Regions from separate parts of the Cyclobacterium sp. SOCE241 genome, predicted to be linked through region 1. Evidence: riboswitches for the same ligand, from Rfam matches in the RefSeq annotation. Region 1 holds a riboswitch; the other holds the start of a gene.
What was found. A riboswitch is a leader RNA that binds a small molecule or an ion and turns the genes downstream of it on or off. The one in region 1 is predicted to bind cobalamin.
Positions count from the first base shown of each region.

Region 1 (3,824 bases):
GGGGCAGGAGTAAAAAAAGGAATGGTCTATGGAGAAACCGATGAATTCAGTTACAATGTAGCCAAAAACCCTGTGCATGTTCATGACTTTCAGGCCACTTTGCTTCACTTATTGGGTATAGACCATGAAAAATTAACCTTTAAACATCAAGGCAGAAGATTTAGGCTAACAGATGTCCACGGACATGTAGTCAATGAGCTCCTGGCATAAATAAAATTCATGCATTCACGAAGAAAATTCATTCAAAAATCCATCACCGGTGGAGCTGTGATTACTGCCGGCCTACCCCTCTTCAATATCAATTCCAATGCAGCGCAGCTTCAAAAAGACTTGCTGGGTCATGGTGATTTCCAATACCGCGTAGAAAAAATTGGAGCAAAGCAGAGAGAAGCAAGCATCCGGTCAATAACTGCCACGAGATGGTCTTGGATAAAACCAACAGGCTGATATTGTTAACGGACCATCCGAAAAACAATGTCCTGATTTATGATACTTCAGGAAAAATATTGGACTCTTGGACCTTAGGTTTTTCAGGTGCCCATGGGTTGTCTATTTCAGCTGAAAGTGGAGAAGAATTTCTGTTCATCACAGATACCGGTTTAGGGAAGGTAGTAAAATGCACCATGGATGGTAAAATCCTGATGGAACTGGACCATCCAGGTAAAATTGGAGCTTATAATGAGCAAGCTTTTTACCGACCCACCGAAACAGCCATAGGGCCAAATGGGGATATTTATGTGGCCGATGGTTATGGTTCTCAGTTTATATTACAATATGACCAAGCAGGTCAATTTATTCGCAAATTTGGCGGAGACAGTTTTCTCCAACCCAACAAATTTAAACAGGCACATGGCGTAGCCATTGATTACCGAGACCCTGCCAATCCGACGCTACTTTGCTCTGCAAGGATCAAAAATACTTTTAAACGATTTACTTTAGATGGGGAATACTTGGAAGACATTTACTTACCCGGTGCATTTATAAGCAGACCTGTTTTGGATGAGCAAAATCTCTATTCCGGCGTTTGTTTTGGGATGGAAGATGGAAATTATAACATGCACCTAAACAAAGGTTTTGTTACCATTTTGGACGAAAACAACAAAGTTATCTCTAATCCGGGAGGAACTAGACCCACCTATAATAATGGAAAACTGGATCTAATGCTACAAGAGGAAGCAGTGTTTAAGCATTGCCACGATGTATGCCTGGATAGGGACAAAAACCTTTATGTTTGTCAATGGAATGCGGATGGTGTTTACCCCTATAAATTACACCGAGTATAGTAATGTGATTATTTTTTTATGGTCCTTTTCACAATTGTTGCAGGAAATTTGATTTATCTGCGCTACATTTGAGGTCAATAAGTTCTTTTATTATTTCTTTATCAACCGAAATAGGTTTTACTTAACGTGAATTAATAGGGAATCGTGTGAGAATCACGAACTGTCGCGCAACTGTAAGTAACCCCAAAGGTTTTTACCCATAGCAAATCCACTGTTCTAATTTTTAGAATGGGAAGGAAGGTAAAAATGTTACAAGTCAGGAGACCTGCCTATTTCGAATTGACAACGCTTTCGCGATCTAAAGTTTGGTGTCAGGTTAGATATTATCAGCTAAAACAATTGTTTTCCATGGGATAATTGTGCCAAATTTGATCAATATCTACCTCCAACTCCTCTTTCATTTCTTCAAAGCGTTTGAAATAAAGCAAAGGGCTTTTAACTCATTTTATACATTAAAAAGTTAAAAGAACATGCAAACGCACATTCTAGGCTATCCGCGAATTGGTAGCAAACGTGAACTCAAAAAAGCCTGCGAGCAGTATTGGTCAGGCAAAATTTCCGGCACAACATTAGAAGAAGCCGGAAAACAAATCCGTTTTCAAAATTGGAAAACGCAGCAAGAGCAGGGAATAGACCTTATCCCTGTCAATGATTTCTCATTTTATGATCAGGTGCTGGACATGTCCCTAACTGTAGGAGCCATTCCTGAAAGGTATGCAGCCCTAGTGGAAAAGAAGTTTTCCTCTCTGGACCTCTATTTTGCCATGGCCAGAGGTTATCAAAAAGAGGGGCTAGACATTACTGCTATGGAAATGACCAAATGGTTTGATACCAATTACCATTATTTGGTACCGGAATTCACAGCAGACCAAAGCTTCAGTTATCATTCTTCAAAAGTGGTAGAAGAATTTAAGGAGGCGATAGAACTAGGAATCAAAGCCAAGCCGGTCCTAATAGGTCCTGTGACCTACCTTTGGCTAGGAAAAGAGAAGACCGATGGCTTTGAAAAAATTGACCTTATTCACAACCTCCTACCGGTATATTTGGAAATCCTTAAAGAACTGGTAGAAAATGGTGCAGATTGGGTGCAATTTGATGAACCAATATTAGGCTTGGACCTTAGTGAAAAGGAAAAAGACGCTTTCCTTATGGTCTATAAAACCATCAGAAAAACATTCCCCAAGCTAAAGACTTTACTGGCGACCTATTTTGAAGGATTAAATGACAATACAGGTTTGGCATTGTCTCTTCCCGTATGTGCCCTGCATTTGGATTTGGTCAGAAACCCCGAACAATTGGAAGAATTAGTACCCCAAATCCCGGAGAATTTAAGCCTTTCTTTAGGTTTGGTAGACGGTCGGAACATTTGGAAAAATGACTTAGAACAATCGCTGAGAATCCTAAACAACGCCATTAGTATCCTAGGTCGAGACAAAATAATGATTGCTCCCTCGTGCTCCCTATTGCATGTACCATATGATTTGGAACTGGAAAATAAAGAAGACATCTTATTTCCGGAAATTAAAAGATGGATGGCATTTGCCAAACAAAAACTAAAGGAAGTTACCTTATTGCAAGAACTATCTTTACCTAATCCCGGAAAAAATCAACTCTTGGAATTTGAGGCCAATAGGAATGCGATGGCTAACCGTAAAAACTCAGACTTAATCCATAATAAAGCCGTAAAACTAAAGGTTGAATCCATTGCTCCTGCCGATGATAAAAGGAAGAGTGAATATGCATCCAGAAGCATTCTCCAAAAGAATTTCCTTAAACTCCCCTATTACCCACCACCACCATTGGCTCTTTTCCCCAAACAGGGGAAGTTAGGAAGTGGAGGTCTCAATACAAGAATGGTTTTATAGACAAGAAAACCTATCAAGGTTTACTGAAAGAAGCCACAGAAACGGTTATAAGAAAACAGGAAGAAATAGGCTTAGATGTATTGGTGCATGGAGAATTCGAAAGGAATGACATGGTGGAATATTTTGGTGAACAACTGGCCGGTTTTACCTTCAGTCAGTATGGCTGGGTCCAAAGTTATGGCAGTCGCTGCGTAAAACCACCGATCATTTATGGAGACATTTCGAGACCTAAACCGATGACAGTTTTTTGGTCTACCTATGCTCAATCTTTAACTAAAAGACGAGTAAAAGGCATGTTAACCGGGCCGGTAACCATCCTTCAATGGTCTTTTGTACGAAATGATCAAGATCGGGCAACAACATGTAAACAGATCGCCTTGGCCATTAGGGAGGAAGTAATAGACCTTGAAAAAGCAGGAATCAACATCATACAAATTGATGAACCTGCCATAAGGGAAGGACTTCCTTTAAGGAAATCAGCATGGGAAAGCTACCTAAAATGGGCTGTTCAATCCTTTAGACTTTCCTCCTCGGGTGTGAGTGATGCCACACAAATCCACACGCATATGTGTTATTCAGAATTCAATGACATCATGCCAAGCATTGCAGCCATGGATGCGGATGTGATTACCATCGAATGTTCTCGATCTCAAATGGAATTATTGGATGCATTTGC
Region 1 is NZ_CP149779.1:4,598,648-4,602,471, reverse strand. It holds gene WG932_RS23300 (DUF1501 domain-containing protein) at 1-210, shown strand, start outside; gene WG932_RS23295 (hypothetical protein) at 220-447, shown strand; gene WG932_RS23290 (NHL repeat-containing protein) at 420-1,283, shown strand; cobalamin riboswitch at 1,379-1,570, shown strand; partial or broken gene metE (5-methyltetrahydropteroyltriglutamate--homocysteine S-methyltransferase) at 1,754-3,824, shown strand, end outside.

Region 2 (3,824 bases), 1.3 Mb from region 1:
TCGGCTTGCCAATAAGTGCTCTGTGGTAACCATAGAATCCAATTATCCACATTCATATGAAAATAGGTAAGCCTATTTTCAAAACTAAATGCAGATAAATGCGCCTTACTTGTTAGTCCAATTTCTTTGCTAAGGCTTTTCTCAGGTTTTAAATTAGGATTACCACCGGGCTCCCAAAACCTATCGTTTAAAGTAGGTATTTTAAAACTTTTCGACAGGTTGCTAATTAACTGCCAATTCCAAACAGTTGATTTAAAAAAACTCCATTCCGCACCTATGGAAGGAGTAAAAGGAACGGCTTCTCCTTCATGGATAAGCTGCCGGAGTTGCATAGAAATCCCAAGATTTTGACTTGGTTTGAAATTGGTGGCTTGGTACAGTTCTATTCGCTGTTCCTGTCGATCATAGGTGGCCAATCGCCCTTTGATATGTGAATAACGAATACCGGCAAGGGTCTGCCATTTTGGAGAAAAAGAGTAATCCAAGGCGGTCCCTATCAAAATTAAGCGGGTTTGATTGTTATCTGAATTGAATACCATCAGGTCATTTGAAATCCCTGTGGTAGCAGTCCAAATAAGGTTTTCACCGGCATGGGTATAATCTATAACCGCTCTAAAACTCCGATCCTCTTGAACATCATTGGTTGATGAACCAAGCAGTGGCTGTATTTGCCGGTCGTTGGTATTGAGCCAAAGATTGGCTTTCAGTGACTGTACAGAATTAATTTTATAGGAAAAATCCTGCACCCAACCTATTTGAGAAACCTTGGCGTGTTCTTGACGCTTTTCCGGTGTACCCGGACTGGCATAATCCTTATAGGTGAAATTATTAGCTGTATAATTTCGATAAAGGTTGGTTTTGAAGGCAAATTTTTCATTCCCTTGCCGATAACTTACCTGCTGATGCCAGCGGCCAAAACTTCCCACAAGAGTTCCAACCTTTAACTCATTTCCGGTATTGAATCCTAGGTTTGAGGACAAATGAACAGATCCACCGATAGCATCCGTACCGTATAAAGCCCCGGAACTCCCATAATGAATATTCACTGCGTCAAATCCACCCAAAGGGAAAATTGAATAATCTGCCTGACCAAGAGAAGGGCTATTAACCGGCAATCCGTTCCAAAACAAGGCATTGTGTCCTGCTGAAGTGCCACGCATGCTTAGAGAATTCAACATTCCAGGCCCATATTGTCTTAAAAACAAACCAGTTTCCTGCTGTAAAACCTCCCCTAATGAATATCCCGATAATTGCTCTAACCTATTCTTATCGAGGGACCTTACATATTGACCAAAAGCATACTTCTTTAAAGCAAAGGCTTGCACTTCCACTTGTGACAGTTCCAGAGTATCTTGTGGGAAAACAGATGAGGAATCCGGTTCACTTTGCCAACTCGCAATCATAAAAATCAAACAAGCTATTAATGACATCCTCTTTCTTTTAATATAAGCATCACTATTTCATGCTTTGTGGGAAAAATTAGGAGAATAGAGAATATCAACTGGCAGGCAAGTCTAGACAATCACCAACAGGTACCTGACTTGGTTATCAATGTTCCATAAATGAAAATATTGAAAGCAGCTAAAACCTTCTTCTCAGCCTTTCTCCCGAAAGCTACGAATGAAAAGATTTTAATGGCAGGTCTCCTGACTTCCCAAGGTAAATCCGCCTTCTCATCCAACAAGGACAATGGCAAAGGATGGATTTCCGTTTTCTTTATTGAAATAAAGACCGGGTTACAGTTGCGGGGACAGTTCCGGACTTTCACCGAATTCCCTATTAATCCCGAGCGCCTGGTTAAGGATCGGGAACCATAAATCGGCACAAACATACGCTAAAAACTCTATTTGAAAAAATTAAGTTATTGGAAATGGTCTAAGCAATGGTTTACTTTGACATGAAAATCAAATTTTATTTATTCTTTTTCCTGAAAAATGGCTGCTATCCGTTCATTAATTTTTGTACTTTTATTTATTTCATCTTGTCAACCATCCACACAAAGAGTAAGTTTGGACACTTTGGAAGAAATTGCTTTGCAATATGCTGAAGGGTTTTCACTTTTTCGTGGGGACAATTTTTATATCATTGAAATCATTCATCAGAAAACAAAAAACCAACTCTTCTTGGTGCATAGTGACGAGGATAAGGGTAAATTCCCGGAAATCCCTATCGATGGAAAGATTGTTGCAGGAAGTCATAAAGTCATACTATCGGCTACTCCGCAGGTTGCTCATCTGGATTACTTAGATGCTGAGGAAAACTTAATGGCTTTCCCTGACCTGGATCTGATCACTTCAGAAAAAACCAGAAAAAGAATCAATTCTAACAAAATCATTGATCTTGGTAAAGGGCCTGCATGGGATATTGAAAAGATCATAGACATTCAACCCGACTGGGTTATGGTATCTGGATTTGGTGAAACCTCCCAAATGGAAAACCGCTTAAATTCAGCAAAAATACCTGTAATAATCAATAAGGAGTACCAAGAAAAACACCCATTGGGAAGGGCTGAGTGGATTAAGGTCACCGGAGTTTTACTGGGAAAACTAGAAGAAGCAGAGGCTGTGTACAATAAAATAGCCAACAATTACAAAATTGCCCAAGAAAAGGTGAGCCTTATTTCTTCAGAAGACAAACCCACCGTACTGTCAGGGTCCATGTACAAAGACATTTGGTATGCACCTGCCAAGGGTAGTTGGGCAGCTAAAATCATTGGGGATGCTGCCGGTAAATACCTATTCGACCAAATGGAAGGGACGGGGAGCTTGACCTTGAATTATGAATTTGTCTTAGATCAGGCAGGTCAGGCGGATTTTTGGATTGGGGCGGCTGACAATGCTTCTTTAGGAAGTATGGTGGCACAAAACCCTAAATACATTGATTTCGAGGCATATAAAAAGAAAAAAGTATACACTTATACTTTGGGCAAAGGGGAAAAGGGAGGATATAGGTATTTTGAAGAAGGCTACTTGCGACCAGATTTAGTACTTTTGGACATGATTAAAATTCTCCACCCCGATAAGGCAGTTGACCATCAATTTAGGTATTTCCAAAAATTAGAAGATTAGACACATGACTCACCCAGTTAAGTTTATCGTCTGTTTGGTTCTAATGTTCTTTCTGTGGCTATTGAACCTTAGCCTTGGTACCATTTCGATTCCATTTGTCTCTCTTTTGGAAAGACTAGGAGGATATTCTTTCCCTAGGGAGAGCTGGGAAATTATAGTAATCAATTATCGAATTCCAAAATCTTTAACTGCGATTTTAGCAGGAATAGGACTTTCTGTAAGTGGTTTGCAGATGCAAACATTCTTCAGAAACCCACTTGCTGGCCCATTTGTTTTAGGAATCAGTTCAGGTGCCGGCTTGGGGGTAGCCATATTATCAATGGCTGGAACAGCCTTTGGCTGGCAAATCTTGTCAGGTACTCCCAACTATTGGGCGGCCATTCTGGCATCAAGCGCAGGGGCCATCGGAGTATTGGTCTTGATGGGTTTGACAGCTTGGAAGGTAAAAGACAGCATGACCTTGTTAATTGTAGGGTTGATGTTTGGTAGTGCAGCCTCATCAGTGGTCACTCTTTTGTCCTATTTTAGTGCCGCTGAAGAATTAAAAATGTTTACGCTTTGGTCCATGGGCAACCTCGGGAATACAGGTTGGAGTGAACTATGGTACTTATCCGGAGCCCTGGTAATTGGATTATCGTTGGTAATATTTTCCGTAAAATCTTACAATGCCATGCTATTAGGGGAAACTTACGCCAAAAGCATGGGAATTAATTTCGAAAGATTACGGTGGATAATGATAATCAGCACGGGTATACT
Region 2 is NZ_CP149779.1:5,892,868-5,896,691, reverse strand. It holds gene WG932_RS29925 (TonB-dependent receptor) at 1-1,430, opposite strand, end outside; cobalamin riboswitch at 1,620-1,831, opposite strand; gene WG932_RS29920 (ABC transporter substrate-binding protein) at 1,935-3,068, shown strand; gene WG932_RS29915 (iron chelate uptake ABC transporter family permease subunit) at 3,073-3,824, shown strand, end outside.
Region 2: linked by a shared signal. The riboswitch ahead of WG932_RS29925 (TonB-dependent receptor) and the one ahead of metE (5-methyltetrahydropteroyltriglutamate--homocysteine S-methyltransferase) in region 1 are both predicted to bind cobalamin.